Regions from separate parts of the Streptococcus caecimuris genome, predicted to be linked through region 2. Evidence: predicted binding sites of a transcription regulator. Region 2 holds the regulator's gene; the other holds the start of a gene.
The links. Region 2 encodes HrcA, which represses chaperone genes, less so after heat shock. Its sites were predicted from a motif close to TTAGCACTCNNNNNNNNNGAGTGCTAA; they were not measured.
Positions count from the first base shown of each region.

Region 1: a site for HrcA is predicted at 1,907-1,933, ahead of groES (co-chaperone GroES). Genes of this name have one in related genera too.

Region 1 covers NZ_CALPCT010000013.1:4,491-15,242, forward strand. Annotated here, with positions in the region: gene groL (chaperonin GroEL) at 1-1,581, opposite strand, end outside; gene groES (co-chaperone GroES) at 1,603-1,884, opposite strand; gene NFR56_RS06300 (hypothetical protein) at 2,014-2,307, opposite strand; gene NFR56_RS06305 (PTS system mannose/fructose/sorbose family transporter subunit IID) at 2,409-3,263, opposite strand; gene NFR56_RS06310 (PTS mannose/fructose/sorbose/N-acetylgalactosamine transporter subunit IIC) at 3,247-4,089, opposite strand; gene NFR56_RS06315 (PTS sugar transporter subunit IIB) at 4,146-4,640, opposite strand; gene NFR56_RS06320 (PTS sugar transporter subunit IIA) at 4,655-5,092, opposite strand; gene NFR56_RS06325 (ABC transporter substrate-binding protein) at 5,233-6,531, opposite strand; gene NFR56_RS06330 (response regulator transcription factor) at 6,528-7,211, opposite strand; gene NFR56_RS06335 (sensor histidine kinase) at 7,217-8,533, opposite strand; gene NFR56_RS06340 (substrate-binding domain-containing protein) at 8,533-9,516, opposite strand; gene NFR56_RS06345 (single-stranded DNA-binding protein) at 9,705-10,100, opposite strand; gene ytpR (YtpR family tRNA-binding protein) at 10,202-10,752, opposite strand, start outside.
Region 2 covers NZ_CALPCT010000002.1:147,050-157,801, reverse strand. Annotated here, with positions in the region: gene dnaK (molecular chaperone DnaK) at 1-1,614, opposite strand, end outside; gene grpE (nucleotide exchange factor GrpE) at 1,753-2,277, opposite strand; gene hrcA (heat-inducible transcriptional repressor HrcA) at 2,302-3,336, opposite strand; gene NFR56_RS01595 (M15 family metallopeptidase) at 3,505-4,278, opposite strand; gene NFR56_RS01590 (histidine phosphatase family protein) at 4,268-4,969, opposite strand; gene NFR56_RS01585 (histidine phosphatase family protein) at 5,093-5,782, opposite strand; gene NFR56_RS01580 (PFL family protein) at 5,864-7,201, opposite strand; gene NFR56_RS01575 (ACT domain-containing protein) at 7,219-7,485, opposite strand; gene NFR56_RS01570 (VanZ family protein) at 7,770-8,891, opposite strand; gene NFR56_RS01565 (rhomboid family intramembrane serine protease) at 9,029-9,625, opposite strand; gene NFR56_RS01560 (CsbD family protein) at 9,951-10,154, shown strand; gene NFR56_RS01555 (DUF3169 family protein) at 10,442-10,752, opposite strand, start outside.

The DNA of each region.
Region 1 (10,752 bases), on a different contig from region 2:
TGGGGCTGCTGGTTCTGGTTTGTTGGCTACGACTGCTTCGGTCGTCAAGATCAGACTCGCTACGGAAGCGGCGTTTTGAAGGGCTGAACGGCTCACTTTAACTGGGTCGATGATTCCTGCATCAATCATATTCACCCATTCACCTGTTGCAGCATTGAAACCTGTTCCGACTTCGGCATTTTTCAAGCGATCAATCACAATAGATCCTTCGTAACCGGCATTGTGAGCAATTTGGCGCACAGGTTCTTCCAAAGCACGAAGAACGATATTGCGTCCGGTTGCTTCATCTCCTTCTAATTCAAGGGCTGCGACTGCAGAGATAACATTGACAAGAGCTGTACCACCTCCGGCAACGATTCCTTCTTCAACGGCTGCGCGAGTCGCATTAAGGGCATCTTCGATACGGAGTTTCATTTCTTTCAATTCTGTTTCTGTTGCAGCACCAACCTTGATCACGGCAACACCACCAGACAATTTGGCCAAACGTTCTTGTAATTTTTCACGGTCAAATTCAGAGGTTGTGGTTTCGATTTGTGACTTGATGACCGCCACACGGTTAGCGATCGCTTCTGGGTTACCAGAACCTTCGACAATGACGGTACTGTCTTTATCGACTGAAACTTTAGCTGCTTGACCAAGGGCTTCAATGGTTGCATCTTTCAATTCCAAACCAAGATCGTCTGTAATGACTGTACCACCTGTCAAGATGGCAATGTCTTCTAGCATGGCTTTGCGGCGATCACCAAATCCTGGTGCCTTAACAGCTACGACATTAAAGGTACCGCGGATCTTGTTCAAGACAAGTGTTGGAAGAGCTTCGCCATCGACATCATCTGCGATGATCAAGAGTGGACGGTTGCTTTGAAGAATGCTTTCCAACAATGGCAAGATTTCTTGGATATTTGAAATCTTCTTGTCAGTAATCAAAATGTATGGATTTTCAAGGTCTGCCACCATTTTTTCATTATCAGTGACCATGTATTGTGAGAGGTAACCACGGTCAAACTGCATGCCTTCAACGACTTCCAGTTCTGTTTCCATTCCACGAGACTCTTCAATCGTGATGACCCCATCTTTACCAACTTTTTCCATGGCTTCAGAGATGTACTCACCGACTTTTTCAGAACGAGAAGACACAGCAGCTACTTGAGCAATGGCTTCCTTGCTTGATACTGGGATCGCATTGTTTTTCAAAGCTTCTACTGCTGTTGCAACAGCGGTCTCGATCCCACGGCGGATGCCAATTGGATTAGCACCTGCAGTGACGTTTTTGATTCCTTCACGGACGATGGCTTGAGTCAAAACCGTTGCAGTTGTTGTACCGTCACCTGCGATATCATTGGTCTTAGAAGCCACTTCTGACACCAATTTAGCACCCATATTTTCAAAATGGTCTTCCAATTCGATTTCTTTTGCGATGGTCACCCCATCATTTGTGATCAAGGGTGAACCAAATGATTTTTCAAGAACCACATTGCGACCTTTAGGGCCCAACGTAACTTTCACTGTATCTGCTAAGACATCGACACCACGGACCATTGCAGAACGTGCATCAGATGAAAATTTAATATCTTTTGCCATTTCTCTTACCTCTTTCTTCTCTTACTCTACAATTGCAAGAATGTTTGCTGTTCCAACGATGGTGTAGGTTTCTTCCCCATCTTTCACTTCAATTCCTGCATGGCTTTCAACCAAAACGTGGTCTCCTGCTTTTACAGCTGGAGCAATGAGTTCGCCACTTAGGGTACGCACACCTTCACCAACGGCAACCACTTCAGCTGTTTTTGTATCGGCCTTGCTCGCACCTGCGAGGACAAAACCTCCAACAGTCTGTTCTTTTTCTTCTACTTTTAAGACCACACGGTCTCCTAATGGTTTTAACATGTTCATTCCTCCATACGTGTTTTTAGCACTCTCTATACGTAAGTGCTAACTTATGTTTCTATTGTATCACTTGGTCAGAAATAGTCAAGAAAAAAACACCTCAAAAATAGATGAGATGTTTCTAAAATATCAATTTAAAATTGTCAATTTTTGATTGAAATCGTCGATCACTTTTTGAAGATTGATCCGCCCGCGGTAGATGCCATATCCAAAAACAATCATGCCTAAAATTCCAACCAAGGCTAGTAAAATCCCGAGGATCAAGAGTGGGAGGAAACTTTTGTGAAAGAGATAGATCAATACCACACCAATACTGGCAATGATAAAGAGTAAGCTGAACCAACGACCAAGGTTTTCAAGCATGTGGCGTTGGTACTTGATTTCTGTTTCATATCCATTGACAAGTTCTTGTTTTGTAACCATGGGATTCCTCCTTATAAAAATTGAGAATGAAGTGCAAGTAAAGGAGGTCAATTCACTTCATTCTCAAAAACTCCTACTAGCAAATTCGTTTTTTCTTTTCCTTAGTATTTAAGATGTGGGTCGAAGATACCAAGGGCAACACCGATCAAAGCAACTACAACGAGAAGTAACATAACTTTGTTTGGTGAAATTTTTTTCTTAGACATCAACCACCAGCAAAGAGTGATGAAGGCTGCTGTCAAGAGACCTGGATAAACACCATCGATCTTTTCTTGGATGTTCAAGAAGACTTTTCCTTCAGAATTCTTGAATTGAAGGGCTGTTGTAACAGATACCCAAGTAGCTGCTACGGCACCGATAACCATACCACCGACAACGCTGATCGCTTTACGAAGAGCTTGTCCTTTTGGTCCTACAAGGAATTCAACGGCTTTATCCCCTAATTGGTAACCTTTGAAGAAGGCAAAGCGCATACCAAAGTAGACTAAGAGGTTCCATACGACGATGTAGAAGAGAGCACCAGCGACGTTACCACCTTTAGAAAGACCAAGGGCAATCCCTAAGAGAACTGGGATCAAGGTACCAACAACCAATGAGTCACCAATACCAGCGATTGGTCCCATCAAACCGGCACGCATACCGTTGATGGTTTCGCCATCCACTGCATCTCCGTTTGCACGCGCTTCTTCCAAACCAGCTGTGATCCCTACAACAAGAGATCCAAGTTGTGGTTCAGTGTTGAAGAAGGCCGTATAGGTTTGCATAGCATCCTTTTGTTCCTCTTTTGTGTCATACATTTCTTCTACGATTGGAAGCATAGAAGTCAAGTACCCGAAGGTTTGCATATGTTCTTGAGAGAAACAAGTCAAATGACCATAATACCAATGATGGAATGCTTTTGCTAATGTTTTCTTTGAAATTTTCTTTCTATCAGCCATTTTAAATATCCTCCTCATCATCGTCTAGGTCCACCACTCCGGCTGGAGCAGCTTTCATCGATTTGATCACTTCAAGTTCATAGTAGATTACTGCAAAGATTAATGAAACAACGGCACTGGATACCAAGTTCAATCCGAGAGATTTTGCCAAGGTAAATCCAACAAAGAATGGAATGAAGTCAGTTGCTTCTGTAACAATTTGTTTCAACAAGATGGCAATACCGACACATGGGAGAAGAGCACCGACTGTAAAGAGGGCTTTCATCCAGTAACCATCCATAGGAAGGTATTGTTTCATCAAATCAACCATGTTTTCACCGTATTTGGTGATAATCATTGTTGGAAGGAAAGAGAAGAGGAAGTGAGAGATCCAAGGGTAAACCCAGTCAACTGCGTAGAGTTTTTTGAAGTTTCCTTCTTCAACGGCTTTCCAACCAATGTGTTGCCAAACCAAGTTCATAGTAGCGGTACCGTAGAAAAGAACTGTACCGATTGTCCCAACGGCTGCACCGATTGGAGCTGCAGCTGCGGCGATTCCAGCTTCATCTGTGATGTTATTAGCATGCACAAACAAGATAGCAAGAGGAACACCGATGTAAGAGATGGCACGCACATCGGCAGATACGGTACCACCAGGTGTTACCAAGGCGATATAAACGACTTGAAGGGCAACCCCGACCATAATACCGGTTGTCACATCTCCAAGAATTAAACCTGAAATCAACCCACCGATCAAAGGACGACCGAGTGTATAGTTCCCGATACTGGAACCTCCCATACCAGGCATTGAAGACAAGCTGGCGAAAATACCAAGCAAGATTGCTTGAATCCATGAAATTGTCATAACAAACGCTCCTTTTGTTTGTAAATATATTTACCTAACAGATAAGACTGTTAGTTTTAAAAACCAAATTTTGATTTGAAATCATCCCAATAACCGATGGAAACATCTGGCAACAATTGGAATTTCACCTTGTAGCCTGCTGCTTGAATGGCTTGGAAGGCTTCTGCTTCTTCCTGAGTGATGGATTGGTTATTTCCCAATTTCACAGCTCCAGGACGATCATTTGCAGGGCCAACAATGATTTCTTTAACATCACCTGGGACAAACCCTTGGTCGACCAAAATTTCCTTCATATCGATTGGATTTTTGGTGATCAAGAAGTAACGACTATCTGATTCTGTTACTTTTGCTGATTTTTCTTTAAAGGCTTCCTTTGTCCATACAAAGGTTTTCTTGTCTGATGCGCCTTTGTAAGCTTGGATCAAAACCTTGTTTGATGCTGCTGCATCGTTTACGGCAATCAAGCCATCACATGGTTTTTCCTTTGCCCAGCGTGTGACTGTTTGACCGTGAATCATGCGGTCATCAATCCGTACAAATGTTACTACCATAAGGTACCTCCCTATTAAATATCGTCATCATCTTCTTCAGCACTTGTGGCTGAAACTTCAAAAGGCTGTAGTGCAGATCGTGCTTCTGATAAGATGGTAGCTGACAAATCGTCTCCATCCAACACATCTTTCATCACAACTGCCGTCAAGGCCATGGTAAGGTTCATCCCACCAAGGATTAAGGCTCCATCGAGCTTTCCAGCTTCTTCTAGAACCGTGGCTGCAGTGGTTAATGGACTACCACCTACGATATCTGCCAAGACCAAAACAGAATCATCAGCTGTCAATCCTGAAATGCTCTCTCTGAAATCAACTGCGAAGTCATCAACTGATTTTCCTTCTTTGAGTCCAACTGCGATGACCTGATCCATCTTATCACCAGCAAACATGGCTAGTGATGTTTTTAGACCTTCTGCCAGTCCACCATGACTGACCAAAACGAGGTATTTCATTTTTCTACGCCTCCTTTATTTGACTCTATTGTAGATTATTTGAAAGCGTTTTTACATTGTCAAATGTCACATTCCTAATATGACATTTAGCAATAAAAAAATGACATCTGTCACTTGACAAAATGCCATCTTATTTTACTCTAAACTCCTACCTGTAGGCTACTTTCAATCTCCCTCTGAATTTGAGGCAAGCGGTTCTCAACATCTTGATCGCGCAAGGCATTGCCAATCAAGTAGTCTAGCTTTTCTAGCACCTCTTTTGAGACATTTTTCGGACTACTTTCAACAGCTTGTTCCATGATGCGGTTCAAGGTCTGATTGGTCAAGGAATTCGTCCCAAAATCATCTACCTGCAAAAGGTCTTTACTAGAGCGACTCTTGACTACCTGTGGCATGACAGAGATCCCTTGGGATTGGGCAAAGAGGGTTTGTTGAATTTCTGGATCCTCTGTTAAGAGTTGCATCAATTCCCAAGCCAACTTGGAATGAGAACTTCGAGCCGACATAGCAAAAGAAGTCGTCGTGACCAAGGTTGCCTTGGTCGATTTTGACTTAGCCGGCATCGGGATACAGGTCCAAGTGAAGTTTGAATATTTAGAAACGTGGTAGGGATAAGGTTTATAGGTCCGATATTGGGCCAAGGTCATAGGATAGAAAGCGACTTTCCCCTGGTCAAAATCTTTAGAGCTCACCTTGTAATTTTTATTTAGATCTTCCAATTTTTGCAGAAAAGTCAAAGACTCTTTCACTTCTGGAGCTGTCAACTTGAGCATGCCTCCTTGGAAAAGATGACCTCCATTTGCCGCCAAGGCTTCTTTCCAGGTGTATTCTGTGCTTCCAAATTGGTCCAATTGCCCATCTCCATTGGTATCTTTGGTTAGTTTCTTGCAAATCGTATAGAACTCTTCAAGGGTCCAGCCTTCTTTGGGAACCGCGATGCCTTCTTTATCCAAGAGATCTTTATTGACACACATCAAAATCGGATTGCTTTCATAAGGTAAGGCATAGGTTTGCCCCTGATAGACACCCGATTCAAAGGCAACGGGATAAAAGGCAGCTTGATCTTTTCGATCCATATAGCCGTTTAACTTTTCTAGCACCCCCCGCGCTGCTAATAAAGAAAGATCTTGCTCAGAGACCATAAACACATCCGGCGTCTTTCCCGAGACAATCTTTTCAGAGAGCCAGTCTGAATAATCTGACTGCGGAATCCCATTTTCATACTCTACACGGACGTGGGGATGGGATTTTTCAAATTTTTGAATCGCACGATCCAAGGCATGGGAACGTTGACTGGTCGGCACATCCCAGCTAGAACCTGCATAAACGCCGATATGGAGTACGGTCGGTTGCTGTTTCCACCAATAAAAACCCGCGCTCGCACAGAGCACAACAAGGAGACCAATCCCCCAACAAAGATGCTTTCGCTTCAATTTCATTCTGTATTTCCTTTAGAAAAATCACGTCTCGTCACTCCTGTTTGGACTGACCAGATCGCTAATTGCGTTCGATCTCGTAGGTTTAATTTCGCCAAAATCGTTGATAAGTAATTGCGCACGGTTCCTTCTGACAAGAAAAGTTTGGCCGCAATTTCTTTATTGGACTCCCCATAGCCGACTTCTTGGATAATGCGCCATTCCGTCGTGCTCAAATCCTTGACATTGTCCTCATCTACAGCAATAGAGAAGTTGGATTTAGCCATTTGTGAGAAAATTTGAAAGACTTTACTAGCGATATTCGGGTTGATCATGGCTCCGCCCTGATATACCACCTTAATCGCTTCATAGAGTTCCTCTGTCGAGGCTCCCTTCAAAAGATAACCTGAAGCACCATACTTGAGTGCACTATAGATAAATTCATCATCGTCAAAGGTCGTTAAAATAATAATTTTGATATCCGGATAGTGCTCTTTGACTTCTTTTGTCGCCAAAACTCCATCCATGCCTGGCATCCGAATATCCATTAAGATCAGGTCAGGATGTGTCTGTGGAATGCTCGACAAGACGTGATTCCCATCTTCCACTGTGGCCACCACTTCGATATCGGGGTGGGCTGACAAAATAATTTTCAGAGATTCTCGAATCAAGGCCTGGTCATCTGCCACCATTACTTTTATCACCATCTCTATCTCCCTTCTTTATATTTCGGTAAACTGACGCGCGTGAAAAATCCATCGCGACTTTCAAATTGAAGCTGTCCTCCTAGGATGGAAATGCGCTCCATCATCTGCTTGAGTCCATAGCCATAGGTCAAGGTTTCAAACCCAACCCCATTGTCCTGCAACTCGATCAGATAATCTTCTTCATTCTCAAAAAAATGAAGGATCATCCGGCTGGCATGACCGTGGCGAACCGCATTGGTCATAGACTCTTGGATCACACGAAAGATCGTATCTTCAATCATGACATCCATATCGACATCGACCCATTCATAGTGTAAATCGACCTGCAAGTTGGAAAGCGTCTGGTACTCGCGGATCATCTTTTCCAAAGCATCTTTGAGGGTTCGTCCCTCAAGGGCACCTGGACGGAGGCGATTGAGAGAGCCCCTCACATCCTGGATCCCTTCCCGGACAACTTCTGATACGCTTTTTACCTGCTCTTTTGCCCGATTGGGATCGATATCAATCAAGACCCCAACAGCATCTAAACCTGCCGAGATCCCTGTTAGCGCGTGTCCCAAGGTATCGTGAATCTCCCGAGCAATCCGTTTACGCTCCCGATCTTCTGCAATCTTCTCAGACAAGGCCATATAGTTGTTCAATTCCGTATTGACCTTCGAAACCATGGCCAGCTCTTCTTCCACTTCGTGGTTTTCCGCAAGAACATTCATAATATAGAACAAAAGTGAAATAATGAAGAGCACCATATTCAAGGCATAGAGGGAATTCTTCAAGAAAAAGGCCAGAATCCGAATGGAGGCAGGATAAAAATGAATATAGACATCAAGAGAAGGTATCGGAAAGAAAAGCGAAAAGACGTCTGAATTGGTCACAAGAAGCATCAAGAAACTCACTAGGATAAACGCAAACCAATACTTGCGGTCTCGCTTGGTATTCAACTCTTTGGAACCATAGAAGATATCCGCAAAAACCAATAGAATAAGCCCGTTATAAGCTACATTTTGGACCCACATCAAGAGCAACATCAGGAGGATCTCCAGAATGTTCCACTTATCAAAAATGGACCATCGACTCGTTTGAGACCGGTAACGACTCATGGAGATCAAGGCAATCCCAGCAAATAAGAGCGCAGACAACCAAAAAGTTGTAGAGGGCGCAAAAGGAATACGCTCTAAGCGTTCTACTAATAGAGAAGCTTGCCGTTGGGCAATGATATAGTTGGTTGCTTGAAGATAGATGATACTGTTGAGCATCACAGCGATAAAATTCACGACCATCAGGATGGCCAAACTGTATCTCACACCTCTAAATTTTCTCATTACTGCCACCCATTCACATCAAAGTGATCGATGTTTTCCTTTGTCATCATTTGAACCGGAATGGTTACTTCTTTTTTGTAGCTCTTCCCATCAGCCATATCTTGGATGACCTCCATCACGCGATCTCCCATCTTCAAAGGAGACTGGGCAACGGTTCCTACAACATCATCTGTCGAGTGCAGCAAGGCTTTCATATCTGGTGAGCCATCAATCCCATAGATCGCAATGGGATGGGTGATCCCTTGCTCCTTGATCGCTGCTAAAGCTCCTATAGCTGAACGGTCATTCAAGGAGACTAGAGTATCGACATTCCCCCCTGACTGCAAGAACTTACGGACAGCTGGCATAGCGATCTCCGTCTGACCCTTGGTTTCTAGTTCCGAGATAATCTCATATGACCCATGTCCTTTGATGGTATCCTTAAATCCCTGAATCCGCGTATCTGCTGAAACAGTCCCCTTATGCTCTAAGAGCAAAATACGAGCATTTGAGGAGCGTTTCATCAGCTCTTTCGCAATCAAGACTCCTGCCTGGTAGTTGTCAGAGACAATGCTGGCATCCGGCTTAAAATGCTTGAGCTGGGTATCAACTGCAATGATCTTAATTCCTTGTTTTCTAGCTTTTTTAAGAGCTCTTAAAATGGGCTGACTATCCCCTTTAACCGGATTAATCACAATCACATTTACCTTTTGAGCGCAAAAATCATCGATCTGCTGGCTCTGCCTTTTTTCATCCAATTCTGGATCTCGGACAGATACAAGAGCTCCTTTTTCATCAGCAATTCGACTAATTTCCGAATGAATACTTTTATAGAACTCATTGTTCATGGTCATATAGGTGACACCGATCTTGGTCTGATCCTTGATGCTACTGGTTTGACAAACGGCATAGATCCACAAGAGGATGCAGGCCACTGGAATCACCAGTAAAACCCGTTTTATCAGCCATTTCAACCGTTCTTTTCTTTCTTCTTTCCCCTTCAAACTCCGTTCCTTTTCTGAAAATTTTGAATATATATTACTTTATTTTACTACTTTTTCAAGATAAATGCTGGCTTTTATTGTACAGATGCATATTTTTGATTTATTTTTAAAAGAGTAATTCCCGAATGAAACCCCTACCAAGTATCAAAAAAGCTGGTCTATAAACGAACCAGCTTTCTTTTTTATTTCTAAAAAGGAAGATCTTCCTCTTCTAAGATGATATCAGCTAAATCTCCCGTTCCACCATTTTCACGCATCGCTCGCTGAGCGCGGCTCTCTAGCAACTGAAAACTTTGGCAGAGGACCTCTGTCACATACTGCATGACCCCATTTTTCTCGTAGCGGCGCGTCCGAATCTCTCCATCCAAAGAGATCAGGCTCCCTTTGCTGGCATAACTAGCCATGGTTTCAGCTAATTTCCCCCAGACAACGACATTGACAAAATCAGTCTCTCGCTCCCCGTTTTGGTCCTTGTAGCGACGATTGACCGCAACGGTCACTCGGGCAACGGATTTGTCTGTGCTGGTTTTATGCAATTCTGGAGCCGCTACTAGGCGACCGATTAAAATAACTTTATTATACATCATTTACCTCCTATCTATTTATTCGAAAAAATTTTAAAAAATGGAGGTGACAAACCAAAATCAAAAAAATCTAGGATCCAAAACATCCTAGATTCTTCTCTTTATTCGTGCCAGTGACGAGCAGGATCAAAAGGTGTCCCTGCTACTTCTGCGTCATCTAATTCTATAATGCCTCGTTTTTGAGGAGCATTTGGCAAGTGCAATTCGCGCGGACTGCACATCATACCATAACTTTTTTCTCCACGAAGAGCCCCTGGGAAAATCAAGCTACCATCCGGCATCATGGCACCTGGAAGAGCGACAATGGTCTTGAGACCCACTCGCGCATTTGGAGCTCCTGCTACGATCTGAACTGTCTTGTCTGGTCCAACTGCTACTTGGCAGATATTCAAGTGGTCACTATCTGGATGGGCCACCATTTCAAGGATTTCTCCCACCACAAATTTTGGTTCCCGATCGTTGACCAAACGTTCTGCGAAGCCTTCTCTTTCCAATTCTTGGTTCAAACGATCTACTTGCTCATCTGTCAAAAAGACTTGGCCCTTGCCTTCGATGGCGAAGAAAGATGAGGCGTCAAAGATATTCCAGGCAACGGTTTCTTGCTTGTCCTCACGGTAAACGCGAGCCACTTTTCCTTTTCTCTCCACCGCTA
Region 2 (10,752 bases):
TCCTGCTTGAGCTGCGTCACGTTCTGCATCAAAGCCTTTGCCTTCAGTTTCTTTGATGGTCTTTTCAGTCGCAAAGATAGCTTGGTCTACTTCGTTACGAAGGTCTACTTCTTCTTTACGTTTCTTATCCGCTTCAGCGTTTGCTTCTGCATCTTTCATCATGCGGTCGATTTCTTCGTCTGTCAAACCTGAGTTTGATTGGATAACAATGGTTTGTTCTTTTTGAGTTCCAAGATCTTTCGCTTTAACAGATACGATACCATTCTTATCGATGTCAAATGTTACTTCGATTTGTGGGATACCACGAGGTGCAGCTGGGATATCAGTCAATTGGAAACGTCCAAGAGTCTTGTTATCTGCTGCCATTGGACGTTCCCCTTGAAGAACATGGATATCAACGGCTGGTTGGTTGTCTGCTGCAGTTGAGAAGACTTGTGATTTAGATGTTGGAATAGTTGTGTTACGGTCGATGAGTTTTGTGAAGACTCCACCCATTGTTTCGATACCAAGTGACAATGGTGTTACGTCAAGAAGGACAACGTCTTTCACATCACCAGTGATGACACCACCTTGGATCGCAGCACCCATGGCAACAACTTCATCAGGGTTCACTGATTTGTTTGGTTCTTTACCAGTTTCAGCTTTAACAGCTTCAACAACGGCAGGAATACGAGTTGAACCACCGACAAGGATAACTTCGTCGATATCTGACAAGCTCAAACCTGCATCTGAAAGGGCTTGACGAACTGGAGTTTTCGTACGTTCCACAAGGTCACGAGTCAAATCATCGAATTTCGCACGAGTCAAGGTCATTTCCAAGTGAAGAGGTCCAGCAGCTCCTGCAGTGATGAATGGCAAGCTGATTTGTGTTGAAGTGACACCAGAAAGGTCTTTCTTAGCTTTTTCAGCTGCATCTTTCAAACGTTGAAGGGCCATCTTGTCTGTTGACAAGTCGATACCGTTTTCTTTCTTGAATTCTGCTATCAAGTGGTCGATGATTTTTTGGTCAAAGTCATCACCACCGAGTTTGTTATCCCCTGCTGTTGCCAATACATCGAAGACACCATCACCCAATTCAAGGATAGATACGTCGAATGTACCACCACCAAGGTCGAATACCAAGATTTTTTCTTCTTTGTCAGTCTTATCCAAACCATAAGCAAGAGCTGCTGCAGTTGGTTCGTTGACGATACGTTCTACTTCAAGACCAGCGATTTTACCAGCGTCTTTAGTTGCTTGACGTTGAGCATCGTTGAAGTAAGCTGGAACTGTGATAACTGCTTTAGTTACCTTTTCACCAAGATAATCTTCAGCGTAACCTTTCAAGTATTGAAGGATCATAGCTGAGATTTCTTGTGGTGTGTATTCTTTGCCGTTAGCAGAAACTTTTTCAGAAGTACCCATCTTAGATTTGATAGAGATGACTGTATCTGGATTTGTGACTGCTTGACGTTTTGCAGCATCACCAACGATGATTTCACCGTTTTTGAATGACACAACAGATGGAGTCGTGCGGTTTCCTTCTGGGTTTGCGATGATTTTGCTTTCAGTTCCTTCAAGAACTGCCACTGCTGAGTTTGTTGTACCTAAGTCAATACCGATAATTTTAGACATATGTTTTTCTCCTTAAATTTATCTTCTTTTTTTCTTTTTGATATTTTCCCTTAAGTGGCGGGAAATATCTTCCTTGCAAGCCTCCGGCTTGCGTCTTATCTTTCTTTCATAGTTTAGTGTCGTTTCGGACAAGGCAGACTAGTTATAAACCACTACCATGGCTGGGCGCAGGATGCGGTCATGGAGTTTGTAGCCTTTTTGGAAGACTTGTGCGATGGTGTCTGCTGGATGTTCATCATCTGCAGGCAAGGTTTGGATGGCCATGTGGTAGTTATGGTCAAAGGCTCCGTCCGCTGGAATTTCTTCAATTCCTTCTTCTTTCAGAGCATGTACCAAACTTTCTTGGACCATTTCCAAGCCCTTCTTCACATCATCTGTCAACCCTTCGACGGCAAGGGCACGTTCGAGGTTGTCCAGTGATGGTAAGATCGCTTTTGCCAAATCTTGGCTACGGTATTTTTGTAATTGTTGACGTTCTTCATTGGCACGGCGCTGAATGTTTTGCATTTCTGCATGAGCACGAAGGTATTTATTTTCAAATTCCTCGGCACGCGCTTGTGCTTCTTCTAACTCAGAAGGTTGGTTGCTTTCCTCTACAACTTCTTCAGTTGTTTGGGCAACTTCCTCTTCTTTCACGTCTTCTTTTTTGATATCTTCTGTCAAGGCATACACCCCTTTCATTTGGTCTTAATTTACTTCATAATGGTTGCTGTTGAGGTAACGGTAGTAATCCGTCAACTTCATGACCAGTACTCGGCCGATGACATTGACCAGGCTAATCACACGCCTGTAATCCATCTCTACGGGACCGATCACATGCATGAGGGCCATCCCACGATAAGGAACTAGGAACTTGTGGCTAATCACTGTCACATTCTTCAAGGCCTTCTCTTGGGATTCTGCAACCAGGATCTGGGTCATTTGGTCTTCTGGCATCCCCCCTCGCAACTCGAGAGCTACGTGTTGGGGATTATCTAAGAACTGATAGGTCTGAAGATCGGCGTAGGTTAGTGATGAAACCTTTCCTTCCACAAAAACCAGTTCTTGAAACAGTTGCGAGAAGACGTAATCAAAGAGATCCAGCACATTGTCTGTCGTCTTGAAATAGCGCTGTACAATCTGTGGAATCTCCGTCCGTAGGCGGTAGTGGATATCCAAGACTGTATTTCCAATGAAACGTTCTTGAACCAGCTGATGGAAGATCTCCAAGTCACTGGTTAAGAAATTCTTTGGAATGGCAAATTGTACAGTGACAGGCTTTGATTCATCCAAGGTCAGAACCGCTAAAGCATCGTGGTTGGATAAGGAAACAATCTCAAAACCAGTCAAGCGCTGACGTGTCGGTTCAACATCCTGAATCACTGCGGTGTAGCCAGTCATCTGGGCTAGTAACTTGGCCGTAGCATCCAAGATATCGTCTAACTTAAAGGCTTCGAAATCAAAGGCTTTCACCACCTGGTAGACATCTTGCTCATCAATCAACTCTAGATCAAGCGAGTTCTGAACAAAATATTGAAAACCAGCTCGGCTAGGCATGCGGCCACTCGAAGTGTGGGCCTTTTCTAGTAAGCCTTGTTTTTCGAGAGCAGCCATGTCGTTTCGAATGGTCGCACTACTGGATTGAATCACATCTTGTAGCGCTTTTGAACCAACTGGTTCGTGGGTCTTGGTAAAGATATCGACAACAAGATTGAGAATCTCATTTTGACGTTCTGTAACCATGACCTCACCTCTCTTTCATTTTTTAGCACTCTAAACACTTAAGTGCTAAACCATGATTCTATTATACACCCATCCAAAAGAAAGTCAAGAGAAAAATCCAAAAAATTAGCACTCTTTTTTCAAGAGTGCTAAAAATCATTCTTAAGACCTAGAGAAGTGAATCTCCTCTTATTTGCCAGCTTTTTTCAAGAGTTGAATATATTCTTCCAATACTAGCTGATGCTTGGCCATATACTGAGCATTTTCTACGCCAACATAACGGAAATGCCAATTCTCAAAATTCACTCCCGTGATGTTGCTCTTCCCATCTGGGTAGCGAAGGACAAAGCCATATTGCGGTGCGATGGCAGCCAGCTGCATGCCCAACTCATCACTTTGACCAGCTTCGACACTCATATCAATGGCAAGCCCTGTCTGGTGTTCACTCGCACCAGGGACCTGTACCTGGGTCTGCACCTGCTTTTCAGCTTCTTCGTGCGAAAGGCCGCTAGCCTCTAGTTGCGCAACACGTTCATTATAGAGCTCTGTTTGCTCGGCCACACTTCGATAGCCTGATATCAAGGTTTCTTCTGGGGCAATTTTTCGAGCAGCTTCTAAAAATTGACGAGTTGGTTCTACAATCCGACTATCCACTTTGATAGCATCCACATCTGTCAATTGTGGGTTCAACTCAGGCTTCACATTGTCACGATTGACCAAGATCAACTGCCAGTCTTTGGTCGAAACGGCTGGTAAATCTGATTTTTCTTTCTTTTTCTTAGAAGAAGAGGGAGTCGTTACAGCTGTTTTTTTAGCCTTCCAAAACTGAAGCCCTGAAAACAAGCTTGGTTTCGCTAAGTAAACACCAATTCCTGATCCAAGGACCACAAGAAGAAAGAAACTCAATAGGTAAGGCCACCATTTCTTACGTTTTTTTCTTGCGCGTCTATACTTATTCGTCATGGCCACCCTCTAGAAGTTTTGCTCCAACCTTACGATAGGACATATCCCCAATCTTTTCAATACTGAAAGCACCATCTTCATAAGCCAAAACCGTCACGCTTCCGTTGTCCAAGACCAATTCTTCGACCGCTTTTGGATCGATGAGATAAATCAAGGTCGTAATGGTCATACCATGGCTGACCACAATAGCATTACCACCACCAGCTGCTTCTACCTCTTTTGCAATGGCCTCAAATCCTTCTAGGATCCGGCCACTCAAGGTACCCCAGGATTCAGCCCATCCAGTGGTATCCACTTCGACGATCCCTTCTGCTAACTCCATCAGGCTCAACTGATGGAAATCATCGACCTTAAAGACACGGGGTAAAACTCCCATGAAGAGATCGCCATCATAAGCACCGTCAAAACTACCAAAACACCATTCACGGATCCGTTTGTCATAACGATAAGGGATTTTTCCTGTCAGACCAAGTTCTTGAAGAATAATTCCCATAGTTTGAATGGTGCGTCCAGAATCACTCGAAACAGCCTCTTCAAAAGAAAGCCCAGCTTCCTTGAGACCAAGTCCTAATTCTCGAATTCCACGCTCTCCTGCTTCTGTCAGCGGAGTGTCTGACCAGCCCTGTGCCCGCCCAATGGTATTAAACATGGTTTTTCCATGACGAGCAATATATAATCTGGTTTTTGTCATTGTATTACCTCCGTATGTATCTCTTTCATTATATCATTTTTTGCAAAAAGAAAGTAGGAAAGCTCTTACAAGTTTTGAGAAAAAGAAAAGGCCATGACCAAAGGGTCAGCCTTTCATTATGGACTAGGATTCTTGCAAGCTTTCACCGACCTCACGGTAACTGCTATCTCCAACCCCCTTAACTGTCAATACTCCATCTTCATATTCTACAAGGGTAACACTACCGTTTGAAAGAGGCAAATTGAGATTTGGTTTTCCTTCGACCAAGCAGACCAAGGTCTGAATGGTCCAACTATGGCTGACCACCAAGGCATTGCCTCCACCATTTTCTTCTACTTCTTTGGCGATGGCTTCAAAACCTTCTAGGATTCGGCTTTTCAAAACTTCCCATGGTTCAGCCCAATTTGCTGTGTCCACTTGGCAAATTCCATTAGCCAAGTCTTCCAAGGTCAAGGTCTTATAATCCTCCACATCTAGCACACGCGGCACGACACCATGAAAGAGCTCACCACCGTAGGCTCCATCAAAGCTTCCGAAACACCACTCGCGAATCCGCTTGTCAAAGCGATAAGGAATTTTTTCTTTTAAACCCAATTGATCAAGTATGATCCCCATGGTCTGAATGGCACGACCTGAATCACTGGAATAGGCTCGGGTAAAGTCCAAACCAGACTCACGCAAGCCGATCCCTAGAGCCTCAATGCCTTTTTCTCCTTCTGCTGTCAAGGGTGTATCAGACCAGCCTTGAGCACGGCCAATGGTATTAAACATGGTTCTCCCATGACGAATCACAAATAATCTTGTTTTAGCCATCTTGTCTCCTTTTGCAAGAAAAAAGTCTGGAGTTTCATCATCACAGACTTTTCTATTTTCTACTATTATACTAGATTTCTCTTAGTTTTTAAAGCTATGAACCGGAGCCGGAATTTGACCACCACGGGCAATGAAATCAGCTGACGAAGCTTTGTTGACCTTCATTACCGGAGCAGACCCAAGAAGTCCTCCAAGCTCTAACATATCACCTTCTTTTCCATAAGGAATGATGCGAACCGCTGTTGTCTTTTGGTTGATTACCCCGATAGCTGCTTCATCTGCGATCATGGCTGCAATGGTCGTATCTGGAGTATCAGCTGGGATAGCAATCATATCCAGACCGACGGAACAGATAGCTGTCATGGCTTCCAATTTTTCCAGGTTGATATGACCTGATTGAACCGCTGCAATCATCCCTTCATCTTCTGAGACCGGAATGAAGGCACCTGACAACCCACCGACTTGGTTACAAGCCATGATGCCGCCTTTTTTCACTTGGTCATTGAGCAGAGCTAGCGCTGCTGTAGTTCCATGGGTTCCAACTACTTCAAGCCCCATCGCTTCAAGGACACGGGCAACCGAATCCCCAACAGCCGGTGTTGGCGCGAGAGACAAGTCTACAATTCCAAACTCAACACCGAGACGTTCACTAGCCATTTGACCCACTAATTGTCCAACACGAGTGATTTTGAAAGCTGTCTTCTTGACTGTTTCAGCCAAGACATCAAAGCTTGCACCTGGAACTTTTTCAATGGCCCGTTGGACGACACCAGGTCCGGAAACCCCAACGTTGATGACAACATCCGCTTCACCGACACCGTGGAAGGCACCCGCCATAAATGGATTATCTTCTACTGCATTTGCAAAAACTACGAGCTTACCAGGCCCCATTGGATCTGCTTGGGAAGCTTCTTTAATGATACGGCCCATATCTCGGACAGCGGTCATATTGATCCCCGTCTTGGTCGATCCAATATTGACTGAAGAGCAGACAAAATCCGTCTCTGCAAGAGCTCGAGGAATGGAATTGATGAGGATTTCATCCCCTTTTTGGTAGCCTTTTTGAACAAGGGCTGAGAAGCCACCGATAAAGTTGACCCCAACTTCTTTGGCCGCACGGTCCAGCGCTTTGGCAAAGGGTACATAATCTGTCGCATTGGTTGCTGCCCCGATAATAGAAATCGGAGTGACCGAAACCCGCTTATTCACAATGGGAATGCCAAGTTCTGCCGCAATCTCATCCCCCACAGCTACCAAATCTTTGGCCTTTGTCACAATCTTATTGTAGACTTTTTCTGCCGCCTTTTCGATATCTGGATCGATACAATCTAGAAGGGAGATCCCCATGGTGATGGTCCGAACATCGAAGTTCTGCTCCTCAATCATGGCAATGGTTTCTGTTACCTGTCTAATGTCCATCATTCTCAACCCCTATCTTACAAATTGTGCATAGCATCAAAAATCGCTGCGCTTTGGATATTGATTTTCACATGCAGAGACTGACCGAATTCTTCCAACTCTGAACGAAGCTGTGTGAAATCTTTTTTCTCATCTGACGATACGACCGCCATCATGGTAAAGTATTCATCCAATACAGTTTGAGAGATATCATCGATATTGAGTCCTAATTCTGCTACTTTCGTTGCAACACCCGCTACGATTCCTTTTTGGTCTTTACCAACGACTGTAATAATTGCTTTCATTTCACTGCTCCATTCTATCTATTTGCTTCCATTGTAGCACAATCCCCTTAAAATCGCCCTTCTCAACTGGGAACGTTCGGATATTTTTATGTGTATAAAAACAATTAAGAGGCTGGGACAAAAGTCCTAGCCTCTTAATTGTTTTTGGATTGTCGAGCAAGACGCGGTGGTTGAGTGGGCTCTACTACGCTGATTTCATCAGCTTTTACAGCCCTACTCAACTGTGCGGAGGTGGGACGACGAAATCGAATTCTAACGAATTACCGATTTCTGTCCCACTCTCTCTATTTTGACGATTCAGTTTCATCCTTTAAGAGCTCTTTCTTCACGCGCACCGTACTCTCATACTCAGCCCCAGCTAGACGGTCAAACAGAAAGCGACGATTGAGCAAGACGATGGCAAGGGTGAGAATCAGGTACAATAAGAGCACAAAGAAGAGCAATAAAATCATGGACAGGGTTAAGAGGGAATTGTCCGTCAAATCGCTATTCAAGAGCGAAATCAAATAGAACAACCCTTGAGGAATCAGATAGAAATAACCTACTACCAGGATTCCCCGCCAGATGGTGCGAAGCCATTTTTGCTTGTCAAAATGCAAGCGGAATTTCAATAAAGCCATTCCCAAGGTTTTGCCCCGCCACAAGGGAATCAAACCAAAATAAACAGCCAAAACCGCTACATAAGGAATCGTCTCTAAACGCTCGATTACCGCGTAAAGCAAGGATAGCATCACAAAGTCGATCAAGAAGGCAAGACCCGTCCGGAAACCAGATACTCTGGTTCCTACTCGGAAAGAATGTTCGTCAATTTCATCTCGTGTTGGCAATAACCATACCAGGAACCAACCAAGCAGATAACCCACTCCACCACCAGTGGTATTTTGAATAATATCATCGACATCTGCTAGGCGGTAAGGACCCGGATATAGAAAGTAGAGACCTGATAACTGGGTCAGCTCCAAAAAGAGACTAAAGAGGGCTGTCAGGAGAATCGTTTTCTTAAAACCACACTTGAAATAATAGCGTAGATACATCCCAAAAGGAATCAACATCAGAACATTAAAGGCAGGCACATAAAAAGTTGGATGCTTAAGGGCTTGAATCCATGTACCAGTCTGCGCTAAATCAAAGGGGCTCTCCTTGAAAAAATCCACTACAAAAGCAAAGGGATGGAGATTGACCATTTCCGAGTAGTTAGTATGAATCTTACTTGGATCCGGCAGAGGCAAGATCACCAAGAGATAGACCGTCATCAAGTAAAGCATAAAAGAATAGAAAATCAGCACCCGCAGTTTATTGACCGAACCATATTTTCGATAATTCAAAATCATGTAGGGCAAGGTCAGCAAAAAGGCCAGGAAAGGAAAGAGCTGAACAGCGGTTTTGATTGTAGAAATGTATCCCATTGTGTCTCCCATTTACCGTTATAAAAACACCCTTTGCACAATGACAAAAGGTGATTTTTTCATTGATATAGAGTATTATACGGCCTGGTAGAGGAAGAGTCAAGGAAGCACGATGAAAACCTTACTCAATAGTCGGCTTAATTGCTACCTCTCTCCTTCAAGACTTTACTTCCGATAAAGACCAATAGATAACTCACAATCCCTGAAAGATGCAATAGTGTTGAGATCCATCCGGTGATTGCTGGTAAGAGCATGAGGCCAGATAGAAAAATTAAGAATAGATAAAACAGTTTTACGGTGCGTGAAAATTCTTTCCACACGTTTGGCAGGAGCATAATCCCTCCGGTTACAAAGGCGTATCCTACAGCAGAGATCCCTGTTGCCTGAATGTCTTGCCCCTGGGTTAAGAGGTGAAAAACGATGGAAGAAAGGACTGTCGCCGTCACAAAAACAATCAAGACTTGTCTGGAGCCTCTTTTTCTTTCTAGCAGTCCTCCGAAAGGAAGGATCATGAGCCCATTTAACAACAAATGGACCCATAAAAACCAGATAGGTGCGCCTTTACTACCGTGCATCAGGGTCCCACTGACATATTGCCAACCATAGACCGGCTTCGAATGAAAGGCCAATAGGTCATACATAGCATCCCCATTAAAGGAAGTCAACAGGCCGAGCAACAAACAAGTTAAAGACAAAGTACTGACAACGGGGTAGGTTTTGAGGATTCTTTTCATGTTTCTCTTCTCTTTTTCAAAAAATAGCGTTACGATGTATCCATTCACGACCATTATACCATTTATTTTATTGGAGACAGAAAAGTTTTTTGCTTCTTTCATTTCAAATCTTTGCTGTAAAAACGAAATATCGTGACTTATTAGTCGCTCACGATTTGCCTTCAGATCAAAAATCGATCCTGCTTTCAGAATACCGTAGCGAAAATTTGACTTTCCATTTCAGAAGGCATATACTTATATTAATCTGAGCTAAATAGTTTTAATTTTTTAAATGAACTGTCTTAAATTCAGATTAAAAAACTATTTACTTAACGGAGGTGACGCTATGTCATTAGAAGAAAAATTGAACCAAGTAAAAGGCTCTGTTAAAGAAGGCTTCGGTAAATTAACCGGCGATAAAAAAACAGAAGCTGAAGGCACTGCTGAAAAAGTTGCTTCAAAAGCAAAAGAAGTTGCTGAAGATGCAAAAGAAGCTGTTGAAGGAGCTATCAAGGGCGTTAAAAATATCTTTCATAAAGACGACAAATAGTCTTTAACATCCTAGACCCACTCTATTTTCTATCGTCATGTTTGACCGTGGAAGATAGGGTGTTTTTTGTTTTTCATTCATCTTAGGTATAGAAAAAAGAGCACCCCGAAAGGTGCTTTTTATAACGATTGTCTATCTTTAAAAGAAAGATTTACTAAATGGTGCTGCTTTACGATCTTTTCAGATTTTTGTGCTATCACTTTATCTTGAAACAGACTAAATGTTGATTGACTCATCCCTCTCAACATCGTCACCTCCATTTTCGACACCATTCATAGAAATCCCTGCTATTTAAAGTAACGTTTTGTTTTTCTTAATTGTGCAATATTGATATAGAGATGGATGACAGCCGTTATAAGGACACCAACTAACTGCACTTCACCAAGGATGATAGATAAGGCAAATAAGATGATATAGACAGATGGTAAGATTAGCTGATTGAGTTTGAACAAGATTAAATAAGCCTCTACCATTTCCGCCTGTTTCTCTCCCTCATCATAGGTTTCTAGATAGTCTAATACCTCTTTTGGTGTGGCTAAAATAGAGAGCTGGTAATTACGAATTTTGCTCGTTGTTTTGACACAAAAACTTCCAACAA